3 regions of the Desemzia sp. C1 genome follow, and region 1 is predicted to be linked to each of the others. Evidence: riboswitches for the same ligand, from Rfam matches in the RefSeq annotation. Region 1 holds a riboswitch; each other region holds the start of a gene.
The links. A riboswitch is a leader RNA that binds a small molecule or an ion and turns the genes downstream of it on or off. The one in region 1 is predicted to bind lysine.
Positions count from the first base shown of each region.

Region 1 (5,534 bases):
TTAGATGAATATGGTATCCTCTTTCTTCGTGGAACAGGTCTGACTCTTTTTATCGCTGTATTTTCAACTATTGTTGGGTTGCTGATTGGATTGCTCATTGGTATTTTCCGTTCACTGCCCTCTGCTGAAAATCCATTTAGCCGTTTCCTCCAAAAAATTGTTCATGGACTTTTGACTATCTATATTGAAGTCTTTCGTGGAACTCCCATGATCGTGCAAGCAATGGTCATTTATTATGGAACGGCATTAGCCTTTGGTGTCTCTATGAACCGGACAGTTGCAGCGTTGTTGATTGTGTCGATCAATACTGGAGCGTATATGTCTGAAATCGTCAGAGGGGGTATCTTCGCTGTTGACAAAGGTCAAACTGAAGCTGCTCAAGCCATTGGAATGACACATGGCCAAACAATGATCAAGGTTGTCCTTCCCCAAGTAATGCGGAATATCCTGCCGGCAACGGGTAATGAGATCATTATCAATATTAAAGACACGGCTGTTCTGAGTGTTATTAGTGTTGCTGACTTGTTCTTCCAAGGAACAACCGCTGCGGGTACTAACTACCAATACTTCCAGACCTTTACGATCGTTGGTGTTATCTATCTTGTCTTAACAATTTCAGCAACTCAGCTCTTGCGTCTGGTCGAACGAAAAATTGATGGTCCAAGTGAATATGCCATGCTTGATGAATTAAATCCTGAGGAATAAGGAGGTCTTCTCGTGTCAGCAACTATCGAAATTAATCATTTAAAAAAGAATTTTGGAAAAAACGAAGTCTTGAAAGATATCAGCCTTTCCGTTACTAAAGGGGAAGTTGTTACTATTATCGGCTCTTCCGGGTCAGGAAAATCTACACTGCTTCGCTGCATAAATTTATTAGAAAAACCAACCAGCGGAGAAATCATTTATAAAGGTGAAAATGTTCTGAAAAAAGGATACAGTTTGCCAAAATACCGTAAAAATCTAGGCATGGTATTCCAATCTTTCAACTTGTTCAATAACATGAACGTTTTGGAGAACTGTGTCACTGGACAAGTAACTGTATTGAAAAGAGATCGTGAGGAAGCAGAAAAAATTGCTCAAGAAAACCTGCAACTAGTTGATATGGAAAGATACGTCAATGCTAAACCGGATCAACTTTCTGGGGGACAAAAACAGCGTGTAGCTATTGCACGGGCTCTGTCTATGAATCCAGACGTTATGCTGTTTGATGAGCCGACTTCTGCTTTGGATCCAGAAATCGTCGGAGAAGTTTTGAAAACTATGAAACACTTAGCAGAAACAGGTTTGACGATGGTCATCGTCACGCATGAAATGGGTTTTGCAAAAGAAGTTTCCGACCGCGTGATCTTCATGGATAAAGGCGTCATCGCTGAAGCTGGAACTCCTGAAGAAATCTTCAACCATCCTAAAGAAGAACGTACGAAAGCCTTTCTGTCTCGAGTATTGAACTAGCTTTAGCATTGCATTTAATATTGTTTTTTTAACGTAAGTTTTAAACGACGAGGTTCAAGGAGCTCTTGCCGATAATCTGATGGTCTTGAAATTTTATCGTTTAACCCATAGAAGAGTCCCATACAGTAAGCATTCTATGCTCTGTCTGTATGGGACTCTTCTTTTATTTGCTGGTTTAGGTATTGCGGAATCTGCGAGAACGCTTTCCGTCCCCTTTTTGAGGATTTTGATGCCTTTTAGGAACGCAAATGTTGCTTTCGTTCCTTTATTTCTCTTTTTACCGAGAAAACGGTACGCAAATGATTTTTGCGTACCGTTTTTCTGCTGTTTCCGCTAATAAAGGAACGCAAACCATTTGAGCATACCTTACTGCTCTTCTGCTTTAGGTAAACGAGAAAGGAAAAGCTCCAATCTGTCCATCGCTTCTTCTAAAACGTTCCTGTCGACACAAAAACTGATTCGTACATAATCATCTGCTTCAAAATAGCTGCCTGGAATCAAAGCTACTCCTTGATCAAGAACTAATTGTTTACAAAATTCATAGGAAGTCATCCCATATTTTTTGATCGATGGCAGTATGTAAAAAGTACCGTCTGGCAATTCCACGTCCACGCCCATAGCTCTCAAACGGTCATAAACATAATCTCTCCGTAAGCGGTAAGAATCCAGCATCTCTTTCACATCGTAATCCAGTGCAGCTATAGCGGCATCTTGAATGAAGGTGTTGACGCATGAAAGCACATATTGGTGAATTTTGAGGGCTTCTTCAATAAATTCCTGATCCGCTATTAAGTATCCGATACGCCAACCAGTCATAGCGTATGGTTTCGAGAAACTTTGACACGTGATGATATATTTTTTGATATCCGTATATTGCGATAATGGACTAGGTAACTCAGTAAACACTAATTGATTGTACACTTCATCGCTGATCACAAAAAGCTCATGTTTCTTCACAGCTTCATAAATCACTTTTAGTGAAGAAGCATCCAGCATCGTTCCTGTAGGATTGTTTGGAGTATTGATGATAATAGCTTTAGTCTTAGGAGTGATCGCTGCTTCCAGCATTTCTTTTGACAGTTGAAATTGGTTCTCAGAAGTATCGATTGAGACGCATACTCCTCTATTCATTTGAATCAATTGCCGATATAAAGGAAAAGCGGGTTGTAAAATAATCACTTCTTCTCCAGGATTCAATAGGGTCGCTAAAGCCGTTGAAATAGCTTCTGTAGAACCAACTGTGATCATGACTTCCTCTGGTGAATAATCTACGTGATTCGTTTTTTTCTCAAATGCACAAATGGCTTCTCTTAGTTCAAGGCTTCCTTGAGCTGATGAATAGCGTGTTTGGTTTCTATTTAAGGAATCGATTGCCGCTTCTTTTATAGATTCTGGTGTTGGAAAATCTGGTTCTCCTAAAGTTAGAAACAGTGAAGCCTGATTATCTACTGCATATTGGTTAAATGCCCGTATTTCGCTTGTTTGCAATTGAAGGACGTCTTTATTCAACAGTTCTTTCATTCGATCACTCCTTTTTCTTATGAAAAAAAGTGTACCAGTTTGCAGAAAAAAAACAATCTTTAATTTTTCTTTTTTGACAAATAGACAAAGAAAACATTTAGTGGTAAGATATAAAAAATCAAAAACGTAAATTAAAAATTGAATAGAGGTAGCAATGTAGATGAGTACTACACCAAAGAAGGCATTCTGTGACGGTGTACGAAAGGCAGCCATTGCCGAACGATAAAGATTGGCGGATCTTTTTTCGTGGGGATATGGGGAATACCTATGTCACTCCTGCTGGAACAGCAGAGGCGCTATTATATGTCTGCAAAACAATTGCATACATTTAAGACGCCAGCAATGGGTCTTTTTTTGTTGCTTGGAAAAAAATATAAAAGGGGTTTTGGTATGTCGACTTATAAATACAACGGTTGCGGCAATACTTTTGTGATCCGTGATTTTGAAGATGGAATGAATTATGCGGAAGAGGCTGCTGTTTTATGCAGTTCAGAACAATTTGATACAGATGGGCTTATCGTCGTCAAACAAAACCCTTTGGAGATGCTGCTGTTCAATCGTGACGGCTCTCAAGCTCCGATGTGCGGCAACGGAATTCGTTGTTTTGCCAAATACGTTCTAGACAAAGGATTGACTGCAGAAAACCAATTTGCTGTCCAAACCTTGGCGGGCGAAATGATCGTAGACATCCTCCAACATGAGCCCTTCTATTGCGAAGTCAATATTGGCCGGCCTGATTATTCAAATGAAGCTTTTGGAGCTGCGGATGATGCTTCTTACGTCAATCGAACGATTTATATTGATGGGAAAGAGATTACATTCACTAGTTTATTTATGGGAACTGTACATACGGTTGTTTTTGTAGAAGATGCACCGGCTATGCTGGAATCCGATTTAGGCGAAAAGCTTTGTCACCACCCTTTATTTGCACAGCAAACCAATGTTAATTTTGTACAGGTGTTGAATCAAGATGAACTGATCGTGCGGACTTTTGAGCGCGGTGTCGGCTGGACATTGGCTTGCGGGACTGGATGCAGTGCCAGCTTCGTCGTAGCCAGAGACGCAGGTCTCGTAAAAGATAAGGTGACTGTACATTTAGAACAAGGGGCATTGACCATTTCTGGAACAGAAGATGTTTATATGAACGGTCCAGCTGTATTTGAATACAAGAAATAATTTTAGCAAAATATTCTTTAACCCACTAGGAGGACATTTCCCATGAACGCACAAGACATTATTCTATTTATCCAACAAGCTAAAAAACAGACACCGGTAAAAGCTCATATCAACCTGACCGAGTCTATTGATTTCCCGAACTGTAAAGTATTTGGAGAAGGACTCTCTAAAGTTGTTTTCGGAGATTATGAAGATTTGAAGGTCATTCTTGAACTAAATAAAGAATACATCAGTGATGTAGAATTGGAATACGATCGTAGAAACAGCGCTGTTCCTCTTCTTGACGCTACCGACATAAATGCCCGCATAGAACCCGGAGCTATCATCCGAGACCAAGTGGAAATCCACGATCATGCTGTGATCATGATGGGAGCGGTCATCAATATTGGTGCTGTCATCGGTGAAAAAAGCATGATCGATATGGGAGCTGTTCTTGGCGGTCGAGCTATTGTTGGTAAAAATTGCCATATCGGTGCTGGTGCTGTTTTAGCTGGCGTAGTTGAACCCGCTTCAGCCACTCCTGTAGTAGTCGAAGACGACGTTTTGATTGGCGCTAATGCTGTTGTTATTGAGGGCGTTCGAATCGGTAAAGGAAGTGTTGTCGCTGCTGGAGCAGTGGTGATCGAAAATGTTCCAGAAAATGTGGTGGTTGGCGGTATTCCAGCGCGTGTTTTAAAAGCAAAAGATGAAAAAACCGCCAGCAATACTGAATTGATTGCTGCTTTGCGCGAGTTGTAAAAGCAAGAAATGGCCCGTCCCAAAAGATACGCTGCTTCTAAAGTGTCGAAAGTCCATTTGCGCTCCCTTTTTCCAAATAATGAATGCAAAAGGGAACGTAAAAGAGCGAGGAACTGGTATATTACACCATTTCCTCGCTCTTCATTTTCTAATTGATTAGAGCCATTTGAAGCGCAATCTCCTACTAAGTGAACCTACCTATTCTGCTTCTGCATGTTCAAACACTAAATGCCATTCATTGCGCTTAGCTAAGAAGTCACGAGCAATTTGTTGTGCTCCCGCTAAAGTGTGGTGAGCTGCCCAGCCACATTGTTTTTCGTTGCTGGCTGGAACTTCTACAGCTACCAATACATCTTTCATTGTTTTTTCAAGTAATTCCAAGATATCTTGATAGTCTTCGTGATTCACAACTGTCAAATAAAAACCTGTTTGGCATCCCATCGGTCCAAAATCAACCACATAATCTGCATGATTGCGGATCAATTCTGCCGTCAAATGTTCTAAAGAATGAACAGACATCATATCCAAGTGCTCTTTATTGGGTTGTGCCATACGCACATCGTATTTTAATATACGGTCCCCATTCAATCCTGTTTTTTCACTCGCTAAACGTACATATGGTGCACGGACTTTTGTGTGGTCCAAGT
Region 1 is NZ_JAJIZP010000003.1:1,133,809-1,139,342, reverse strand. Features, by position in the region: gene LMF32_RS05965 (ABC transporter permease subunit) at 1-705, shown strand, start outside; gene LMF32_RS05960 (amino acid ABC transporter ATP-binding protein) at 718-1,452, shown strand; gene LMF32_RS05955 (pyridoxal phosphate-dependent aminotransferase) at 1,819-2,973, opposite strand; lysine riboswitch at 3,109-3,280, shown strand; gene dapF (diaminopimelate epimerase) at 3,364-4,149, shown strand; gene dapD (2,3,4,5-tetrahydropyridine-2,6-dicarboxylate N-acetyltransferase) at 4,192-4,887, shown strand; gene LMF32_RS05935 (S-ribosylhomocysteine lyase) at 5,086-5,534, opposite strand, start outside.

Region 2 (5,534 bases), 490 kb from region 1:
AAGTACTTTCTTCTCTTCATTTCTATTTTTATTCCATTTCTTTAACATGAGCCATTTCCCATAACTGTTCGATGTCTTTCTCTTCTACAGAACCAGCTTGAAATTGCGCTACATGCTCATCATAAGTAGCAATCTTATGGATCAGCAAATCCCGTGCCTGTTCCATCTCAACAATACGAGCTTCTATCTGTTGGAGTTGATTAGAAAGAATTTCTTTCTGCGCTTTTGAAACGTCTTCGGTAGATTGAGCTAATGTTGCAAATTCAATCATCGATTCGATAGATAACCCTGCTTTACGTAAACTTTTTGCTAAAAAAATCCAATTCAAATCCATTGTCGTATAATTCCGATACCCATTTTTATCCCTTTTGACAGGCGGAATGACACCGACTCTTTCATAATACCTTAACGTATCTATCGATAACTCAAACATCTTTGCTGCACTTTTAATGTTCATCTTTCAACCTCCTAAACATTCATACTAACTAGTATTATAAACTATGGAGTTTACTCCATACCAACAAATATAAATGGTTGATGAAATGAAAAAAAGCAATCTCTTTGGTCACTACAAGAGATTGCTTTTTAACTACTGTAACTAACGCTCACATTCCATCGTATCTTCGGTCTTTCACGAAAGCGGCTGCTTCTAGATCCTCTGCCATTTTAAATCCTTGGCGTTTGTAGAAAGAAATAGTACTTTCTGTTCGATCCGTTAACAGCAGATTTTGATTGACCTTAGGATACTTGTTGAGTACTCGATCAAGCAGCTCGCCGCCAATTCCTTGGTGTTGAAAATCGGGTTTCACCAATAGATCTTGTACAAATAAAATCGTCTCTTTATCAGTAATATACCTAACTAATCCAATCAATTCCTGTTCTTTATACGCAGTGATTATAAAAGAATTTCGGATGCCTCTTAACAGTTTTTCCATGTCTTTCGTATAAGCGGACCACCCCACTGAATCGTATAAAGCATGAACAGCTTTTTCCGGCAGATGTTGGTTTTCTTTAAAGATAATTGTCATGTTGTTTTCTCCTCTGATTTTATTTTTTCTTAATAATCAGTAGAAGATTTCATACAGCAACGTCATTTAAGCCCTCCTTAAAGCAGTTCTTTCCGCAACTCTGCTCCTGATTTTGGAGAAAGATACGCTGGTGCGATATCAAAAACCGTTTTGGCGCCGTATTGTTTTTCTTGTGCTAAACGATAGGCTGCTCGAGCATAAGCAATAGCTGCAGCTGCAGTGAATTGAGGATTGCTGTCCAAATCTAAGCTGAATTCATAAACAGCCATATTCGCTTCATCAGTATACCCTCGACGAATCACACGTCCGCCATGCGGCATCCCTGTATGCTGCTGGTAGAACTCTGCTTCATTTATAAAATGAACTTCTGATTCGTATTCTGCAAAATAATCTTTCATCGTTTGGATGTCTTTTGTGATGCCTTCTTTATCTGCACCTTCTTCAGGCACAATATAGCACACTCGTTTATGAGAAGAGGTTTTTGTGTAAGAAACTTCTTTCCCTTCTTTGATTTCCGTGATCAAATCGTCATTAGGAAGAGTATATTGTACCCCTAATTTAACACCCGCTACTCGTCTGATAGCGTCACTGTGCCCTTGGCTGACCCCTTTGCCCCAGAACGTATATGTTTCTCCTTTGGGCAATACAGATTCCGCTACCAATCGATTCAATGAAAACAAACCAGGATCCCATCCAGTCGCAATCACTCCTACTGTCTGATTGGTTAGTGCTGTTTCATTGATACTGTCAAAGTGAGCCGGTATTTCAGCATGATTGTCGTAGCTGTTTACTGTGTGGAAATTCTGTTGCAGTACAGGAGCTTGGACAGGAATATCCGACTTCGATCCTCCACATAGAATCAAGACATCGATCTTATCTTTAAAATCAGTGATTTCGTCCAACTGATAAACTGCTGCATTACTCGGCACTTGTGCAGGATCTCTTCGTGTGAAGACACCTGTTAGTTCCATATCCGGGTTCAAGGCCAACTCCGTCTCTACCCCTTTTCCTAAATTACCATACCCTACAATACCAATTTTGATCGCCATCGTGTTTCCCCTTTCCAAATCCCTTATTGAATAATTGTTCATGAAAATAAACAAAAAATCATGAGCAAAAGGCACCCATGATTTTCTCCTTCTGCCCTCAATATAAGCAGTTCTTCGCATTTGAGATGGGCATCTCAAAGTTGACAGTACCATACTTATTTAATATGATCCCAATGCTTTCTAGCATTTCGGCGACTGCACCTTTCGACAAGCTACTCTTTACAACCGCGACCTCTATCTTATATCGACTATTCTGTTTAATTTTCTTAACCCTAACACACGGTTTTTTAGAAATCAACTCATTCCTGTGGAGCGGAATGTGGCAACCAACAGATACTTACTAAAACACAACATGTAGTATTTAAGTAATTAAAAAAGTTATACATATGGTGTTTTTTTAGTTGTTATTTATTTTTTTAGCGGTAAAATAAAGAATAGATCATATAGAAAGCAGGAAGTCATATGTCACCACATCAAAAAAATGCAGTCTTACATAACCCTTTAACTGTCCAAAAAAATGACGGTCATTTAGAACCGTATCAATCTTCTAAATTGAAACGTTCGCTTTTAAAAGCTGCCCGTTTGGCGGACACTACAGAGTTATCCGATTTTAATGCTCTCGATTTGCTTAATGAAATAGAAAATTCTCTTTATTTTGAAGAAGAGGAAGTTGTTTCAACACTTTATTTAGATAGTCTTGTGAAAAAAGTTCTATCATTAAAAGGGTATCAAGCAACTTTAGAACACTACCAAGAATTCCAATCGAGTAAGCAACGTTCCCGCCATCAAAACCGAGATATCGATTATATGATTACTAAATTGTTGGCAAAAGATAAGACAGTAGTCAACGAAAACGCCAATAAAGACAGCAATGTATTCAACACCCAGCGCGATTTGACCGCCGGAATAGTGGCAAAAACGATTGGTATACGTTTATTGCCTAAATCGGTTGCCAATGCCCACGAAAAAGGCGACATCCATTATCATGATTTGGATTACACACCCTACTCTCCTTTAAGCAACTGCTGCTTGATCGACTTTGAGAATATGTTCGCTCAAGGGTTCAAAATAGGGAATGCTGAAGTAGAAAGTCCTCGTTCTATCCAAACAGCAGCTGCCCAAACGGCTCAGATCATTGCAAATGTGGCTTCCAGTCAATACGGCGGCTGCAGCTTTGACCGGATCGATGAAGTGTTGGCTCCCTATGCACAACTCAATCATCAAAAGCATCAATCAGAAGCTGAAAAATGGATCTCAGATCCTGAAAAGAAACAAGCTTACGTAACAGAACGAACTCAAAAAGACATTTATGACGCGATGCAAAGTTTAGAATATGAAATCAATACGCTTTATACTTCCCAAGGTCAAACACCTTTTACTAGTATTGGTTTTGGTTTAGGAACGAATTTGTTTGAAAGAGAAATCCAAAAAGCTATTCTCCAGATTCGAATCCAAGGCTTAGGGAAAGAAAAGCGGACAGCCATTTTCCCAAAACTGATCTTTACGTTAAAACGCGGATTGAACTTAAGCCCGAGCGACCCTAATTATGATATCAAACAGTTAGCCATAGAATGTTCTACTCAACGAATGTATCCGGATGTTTTGAGTTACGACAAAATTGTGGAGTTGACTGGAAGCTTCAAAGCGCCTATGGGTTGCCGATCATTCTTACAAGGATGGAAGAATGAACAAGGACAAGACATTACAGCTGGCCGTATGAATTTGGGCGTAGTGACACTGAACTTGCCTCGAATGGCTTTAGAAGCAAATGGAGACTTCTCTCTTTTTTGGACCATTTTCCGTTCTCGATTGGCTGTAGCCAAAGAAGCACTCGTTTATAAAGCTAAGCGGGTAGAAGAGGCTCTTCCTGAAAATGCGCCGATCCTTTACCAACATGGAGCATTTGGACAGCGGCTCGCTCCCGGAGAATCTGTAGCGTCTTTATTTGCTCACAAACGAGCAACTGTTTCACTCGGTTATATCGGATTATATGAAGTTGCAGCTTCTTTTTACGGGAATGATTGGGAAGCGAACCTTGAAGCAAAAGAATTTACTCTGGAGATCGTTAAACAATTGAAAAATGCTGCTGATCAATGGGGTGACGAATACGGCTATCACTTCAGTGTATATTCTACTCCTAGTGAAAGTTTGACGGATCGTTTTTGTCGTCTGGATACCGAAAAATTCGGTGAGGTCCCAGACATTACCGCTAAAGGTTATTATACGAATAGTTTCCATTATGACGTCCGGAAAAATCCTACTCCTTTTGAAAAGCTGGATTTTGAAAAAGACTATCCGCAGTTTTGTTCTGGAGGCTTTATCCATTACTGCGAATACCCGAAACTGGATACCAATCCAAAAGCTCTGGAAGCAGTATGGGATTATGCCTATGATCGAGTAGGCTACCTTGGCACCAACACTCCGATTGATCATTGCTACAAATGTGATTTCAAAGGCGAATTTGAACCTACAGAAGTTGGCTTTAAATGCCCTGTTTGTGGCAATCACGATCCGGCTGAATGCGATGTCGTCAAACGGACATGCGGTTACCTGGGTAATCCGCAACAACGTCCTATGGTAGCAGGACGCCATAAAGAAATCCGGTCACGGGTCAAACACTTGAAAGGTCGTGACGAAAATGCCTAACCCGATCGAATGGACGTCTGCTGCTTACAGCCGGAACTTCATTGCCGACTATAAACCATACAATTTTGTCGATGGTGAAGGAGTACGTTGCAGCTTATACGTCAGCGGGTGCTTATTTGCTTGCAAAGGTTGCTATAACAAAGTAGCCCAGTCGTTTACTTACGGAAGACCGTATACAAAGGAACTGGAAGATCAAATCATTGAAGACTTGCGTGCTGAATATTGCCAAGGTTTGACCTTATTAGGTGGGGAACCCTTTTTAAATACCGAGGTCACTCTATCTTTATGCCGCAGAGTTCGAGAAGAATTTCAACATCAAAAAGACATTTGGAGTTGGACCGGTTATACATGGGACGAATTGATGGAAGGCACAGCAGATAAAAAAGAATTGCTGCAGTATTTAGATGTAGTCGTCGATGGCCGCTTTGAATTGGGACTAAAAGATTTGACGCTGGCTTTTCGCGGCAGTTCCAATCAACGAATCATCGCTGTTCCGGAATCGATTGAAACGGGAGAAGTTGTGTTGTGGAGACCTGAACAGTAACGACTGAATGAATAGACAAAAACGGACTGTCATATAACAGTCCGTTTTTGTCTATTGAAAAAGAAATTTCACTCCATTTCTTCTCCTTCTGTACTTTTTGCATTTTGTTCGACGCGGTATCTGACGATCTCCCGAATCAAGTCGTAAGGGATCGGCTGTTGGAAAGGAAATTGAATCGTGTTTTTGCTGTATTTGTACCCTTGGATTTTGTCTTTAAAATGTGTAATTGTCGTAGGTGTCGGATAAAAGCCAACATGATGTTTAAAG
Region 2 is NZ_JAJIZP010000003.1:645,558-651,091, forward strand. Features, by position in the region: gene LMF32_RS03595 (MerR family transcriptional regulator) at 29-457, opposite strand; gene LMF32_RS03600 (GNAT family N-acetyltransferase) at 606-1,028, opposite strand; gene LMF32_RS03605 (diaminopimelate dehydrogenase) at 1,106-2,077, opposite strand; lysine riboswitch at 2,177-2,322, opposite strand; gene nrdD (anaerobic ribonucleoside-triphosphate reductase) at 2,540-4,723, shown strand; gene nrdG (anaerobic ribonucleoside-triphosphate reductase activating protein) at 4,716-5,267, shown strand; gene LMF32_RS03620 (DUF1801 domain-containing protein) at 5,336-5,534, opposite strand, start outside.
Region 2: linked by a shared signal. The riboswitch ahead of LMF32_RS03605 (diaminopimelate dehydrogenase) and the one ahead of dapF (diaminopimelate epimerase) in region 1 are both predicted to bind lysine.

Region 3 (5,534 bases), 1.1 Mb from region 1:
TGACCACGTGTTTGACCGGTTTTCCTAAGTATTTGCTAGCCAATTCCGGCAAATGTGCTCCGTTATTTCTCAATGAAATCATGCCTAACATATAATCGTGAACAGCTCCTGCAAAAATACATCCGACAATGATCCAAATATAAGCTACTGGTCCATACAAAGCTCCCATAATGGGTCCGAAAATAGGTCCTGTCCCTGCAATGTTCAATAATTCAATAATAGCGTTTTTCCCTTTTGACATAGGCACAAAGTCATACCCGTCTTTTAGAACTTCTGCAGGAGTTTTCCGACTAGGATCGATCGAAAAGTTTTTCTCAATAAATTTCCCATACGTAAAATACCCGATAATCAATAAAGCAATACCGCCTAATAATGTGATCATGTTCTTTCCTCCTTTATTTTTTGTACACCCTTTCATTCCACAAGATAAGTGTACTCAATACTATGAGGAAAATGCCTTTTTGCAGCTGAAATAGCAAAACTGCAAGCTGAGATGCACACTTGCAGTTCTAAGATTAACTCTATTAAGACAATCCGATTTTTTCCTTGAATTCTTTCATATAGGACCGGCTTACAGGGACTTTCAATTGATTTGACATCGTCAGCTGAAAGGTGTGATTGAACCAGGGTTGAATTTCTTTTATTTTCGCGGTGTTGATCAAAAAAGAACGATGCACACGAAGAAACAGCCCGTACATTGACAGTTGTTCTTCCCAAGTATTCAATGTACCACTCAATGTGTAGTCTTTATTGTCCGTATAGAGACTGACTTCTCCATGCTGGACACTAACTGCAACGATAGAATCAACTTTTAATAAAAAGATCCGGTCTTCTACTTGGACAGGAATCGTTCCAACGTCAGGATGTTCAAAGACTCTTTCTTTTGCAGACGATTGCGTTGCTCTATGAGTTTGGGCGGCTTTTCTAACTGCTTGTTGAATACGCTCTAATGAAAAAGGTTTTAATACATAATCTCGGGCGTTTAATTCAAAAGCTTGAAGAGCATATTCGTCATAAGCCGTAGCAAAGATGATAATAGGTGGATGTTCTAAGCGACTTAACTTGTCTGCCAACGTTAACCCGCTTTCTTCCGTCAAATGGATATCCAAAAAAATCAATTCTATTGGACCTTCAATCAAACGACCTACCGCTTCTTCAATAGTCTCGGCTTCTTTAATAGACGTGATTTCAGGACACTGTCTTAATAGATAGGTCAATTCGTTTCTAGCTAATGGTTCGTCATCTACGATCAATGTATGCATGTTTTCCCTCCTCCAATTCTCTTCGTTGAATTCTGCACGATACAGTGGTTCCTTTGTGTGTTGACTGAAACTGCAGTTTTGCCGATTCTCCAAAAAGTCCGATCAAGCGTTTATTTAGATTTTCCAATGCAGATCCGGAACCTTTTTCAGAAGGAATGATCTCTTTGCCCAGTTTATCAACTAGTGCAGGATCGATTCCTACCCCATTATCACTTACACTGATTTGGATTGTTTCTTCTTCTCCATGAACATCTACCCAAACGTGATTGCCTGTTTTACGGTGTTTAAACGCGTGTCTAAAAGCGTTCTCGACCAACACTTGAATCAAGAAAGGCGGTAACAAGGTTTGTTCCAGTTCTTTGTCGTAGTCGATCGTTAATTTATACCGCCCTGGGAAGCGAGCTTCCTCTAATGTTTGAAAAGCTTCTACTTGCTGCAGTTCTTTGGTTAAAGGAATCATATTGGTTCTTGCCCCGGTTAAATTGGATCGGAAAAAATTGCTCAACTGAATCAGGAGTGTTCGAGCTTTTTCGCTATCTATACGGATCAAGGCTGAGATCGTATTGATTGAATTGAAGAAAAAATGCGGATTGACTTGAGACTGCAAAGATTTTATCTCCGCATCTTGTAAGAGTTTGCTTTGTTCTTCTATTTCACCCAATTCGATTTGTTGAGAAAAGATATTGCCTAGTCCTTCTGCTAACTGTCGTTCCACAAAAGTTAGTTTTGACGGATCCGTAAAATACAATTTTAACGTGCCGACTGTTTTATTTTTTGACTGCAAAGGAATCACAATAGCCGCTGCTAAAGGACAGTCAGAACGATTGCAGCCGATTTCCTGGCGCGAATGCGCTTCTCTTAGTTTGCCCGAACTCAACACTTGCTTAGACAGATCCGTGATGATCTCGGTAGATGGAATATGGTGATCACTGGCTGCTCCGACATGAGCTAAAATTCGATCTTGATTGGTGATACTGACAGCGTCTACTTTCATCCATTCTTTAATGGTTTTTGCAGCTTTTTCACACGATTCTTCGTTTAACCCAGAACGGAAATAAGGCAGTGTCTGATTCGTTAATTGCAACACATCGTGCGTTTGGACAGCTTTTGTCTGTTCTTCCTGCTTTAAAGTCGTGTCGATAATGGATAAGAAAACTGCTGTACCAATACTGTTGGTCAATAACATCGGCAAGGCGATAAAACGAACCAGCTCCCACGACTCGGCGAATGAACTGCCTAATAGTAAGATACACAGCATTTGAACCAACTCCATCAAAAAGCCGATTTTTATCCCGTCAACGGCAGATGGATAGTTTCCTTTTTTAACAAAGCGTCCACCGAAATGGCCTGAAAACAATCCGATCAATAAGGATGAAATAACGTAAATATGCACGTTTCCTCCTCCTTGGAAGTAGCGGACTACTGCAGATATCAGTCCTACAATCGTCCCAACGAGTGGGCCCCCGATCAATCCGGAGACACCGATCGTCAATACCCGTGTGTTCGCAAGAGCCGAGTCTGCAGATAATTGAGTGACAAATTGGTTCATGATCAGTTGATCTTTGTTGATCTCGACTCCTGTGTAATTTGAGATCAATGCAAACACACCAAAAACCATGATTAATTTGATTTTAACAGACAAATCTTTTCGGTTGGCTAAAGCTGTTTTGAAGTAAGAAATATTGATCAACAGGTAAGCTAATAAGATAATCAAACCGCTTCTTTCAAGCAGTAGGATAAATAATGACAGCATAAGCACTCCTCCAGTAAAGTAGACAAAAACTATTTTCTACTCTTAGTCTACACCATTTCTGAAAAAAATAATGGTATTTTTATGCATCAATTTATTAAAATCGGGGGAAAACGAAGGCTTTTATTAGAAACCTTTCCAAAAGATTGCAATCTTTTTAAGGATGATGTATAGTTTGTAACTGTTGATGAACTGAATATTATTCAATGTGATGTAGAGGTCGCGGTAATTAAGAGTAAGAGTATCTGAAAGGAATTATCGCCGAAGTGCTAATGTACTGGGGCTGCGCTGAATAAGCGTAGCACTGCCTAAGCAAATTGCCCAAATTTGCTATAGGAGCGCTCTTCATGTTGTGGGCAGAAGGTATAGTCTAGTATAAATAAAGCTATGGGCCCTTTTGCTCATAGCTTTTTTGTGTATTTTTTTTACTTTTTCTGCTGCCTCTTCAAAAGCATTTTAATGAATAGTATTGATTTCGATAAAATACTAGGAGGACTTATTATTATGTTGCAACAAAAAAAATCACGAATTCCACATACATTCGTGACACTACTTTCTTTTACGATCGTTATGGCGATCATGACATATGTTTTACCGGCCGGTCAATTTGAACGTGCTGAAGTTGACGGACGGACAGTGGTTATTCCTGATTCTTACACTATCGTTGAATCGAACCCACAAGGATTTTTTGATGTATTAAAATCCGTTCCAAAAGGAATGACGGAGACAGCTGACATCATTTTCTTCTTATTCATCGTAGGAGGAGCATTCCAATTGATCACAGATTCAGGTATGATCAGCTCTGGAATCAACTTATTGGTTAAAAGACTGCAAGGAAAAGAAAAATGGGTCATTCCGATTTTACTATTAGTCTTTGGTGTGTTGGGCTCTACAATGGGGCTTTCAGAAGAAACGATTGTATTTATCCCAATCGGTGTAGCCTTAGCATTGGCTCTAGGTTATGACGCCTTAGTCGGTGTATCGATTATTTCTTTAGGAGCAGCCATCGGATTTTTCGCCGGATTCATGAATCCTTTCTCTGTAGGAGTTGCTCAAGAAATTGCTGAATTGCCGTTGTTTTCTGGAGTCGGCTTTAGAATTATTATTCTTCTTTCTCTATGGGTAGCTACATCTGTATTCTTGATGCGTTACGCAGAGAAAGTAAAGAAAAATCCAGAAACAAGCTTGTTGTATGACTGCAAAGCAGGTACCCATGTGACTGCTGGAGGAATCGATTTTGAAAATCTTCCTGCTTTCACTAAAAGACATTTAGCTACATTGATTGTATTTATTGGCGGTTTTGCCATTATTGGTTACGGTGTATTCCAATACGGCTGGTTTATTGTCGAGATTGGTTCAGTTTTCCTTGGAATGGGTATTTTAACTGGATTGATTTCAAGAATGTCTCCAAGCGACATCGCAGAATCATTTGTCGTTGGAGCGAAAGAAATGGTCTTCGCTGGATTAGTTGTAGGGATCGCTCGTTCAATCTTAGTGGTTATGGAAGATGGATTGATCATTGACACATTGATCAACTATTTGTCTCATTTGATCAGTTCTCTACCGGATTCATTAGCAGTCGTTGGAATGTACATCACTCAAATCGTGATCAACTTCTTTATTCCGTCTGGAAGCGGACAAGCAGCAGCTACTATGCCAGTAATGATTCCATTAGCGGATACATTGGGTATTACACGTCAAACTGCTGTTTTAGCGTTCCAATTCGGTGATGGTTTTATGGATTCGATTATCCCAACTTCTGGTGTATTGATGGCTCAATTATCCATCGCTAAAGTATCTTATGATGTTTGGTTGAAATTCATTGGTAAATTGATGTTGATTTGGTTGGTTATGGGAATGATTTTCTTATTGATCGCGAACTACATTCAATACGGACCGTTCTAATTAAACGCAAATAAAAAGAGTGAGGCCTTTGAGCCTCACTCTTTTTTACTGTCAAACAACTTATTTTCTTTGATCAAATGAATAAGCCGTTCGGTCAGTGAAGCTGTAAAGCCCCACAAATAATGATCACTTAAATTGTAAAAAGGAATCGTGCTTTTAGGTTTTCCGAAATTGTATTGTTTTCCATTTGGAATGCGGTCATAAGGAAAATCAGGCGGGTACTTCATCATTCCTAAGACCGTATAATGATCCGGTTCATTGTCTATAAAGTATTGAATCGGCACCGTATAGATTTCTTCTACTTCTTCATTCCAAATAATATCCAGCAAGTCTACCCCTTTGATTTCGGCTAATACTGAATGAATGACACGGTTGTTCTGAACGATGTAATCCATTGCTCCTAAGACATGAATTGATTCGATTGGGATCTGCAGCTCTTCAACAGTTTCACGAATCGCTGCTTCTTTAACTGTCTCATTCGGCTCAACTCTGCCGCCAGGAAAAGATGTGTCTCCTGGTTGGGAGATATGTTGGCTGCGCACCTCATACAACAAGTGCGGAATACCATCTACTTCAATGATAGGGATGAGTACGGCGTATTCTTTGGTTACGTGTAA
Region 3 is NZ_JAJIZP010000003.1:2,184,172-2,189,705, reverse strand. Features, by position in the region: gene LMF32_RS11050 (carbon starvation CstA family protein) at 1-382, opposite strand, end outside; gene LMF32_RS11045 (LytTR family transcriptional regulator DNA-binding domain-containing protein) at 525-1,262, opposite strand; gene LMF32_RS11040 (sensor histidine kinase) at 1,240-3,015, opposite strand; lysine riboswitch at 3,219-3,366, shown strand; gene LMF32_RS11035 (TIGR00366 family protein) at 3,517-4,917, shown strand; gene LMF32_RS11030 (CoA pyrophosphatase) at 4,953-5,534, opposite strand, start outside.
Region 3: linked by a shared signal. The riboswitch ahead of LMF32_RS11035 (TIGR00366 family protein) and the one ahead of dapF (diaminopimelate epimerase) in region 1 are both predicted to bind lysine.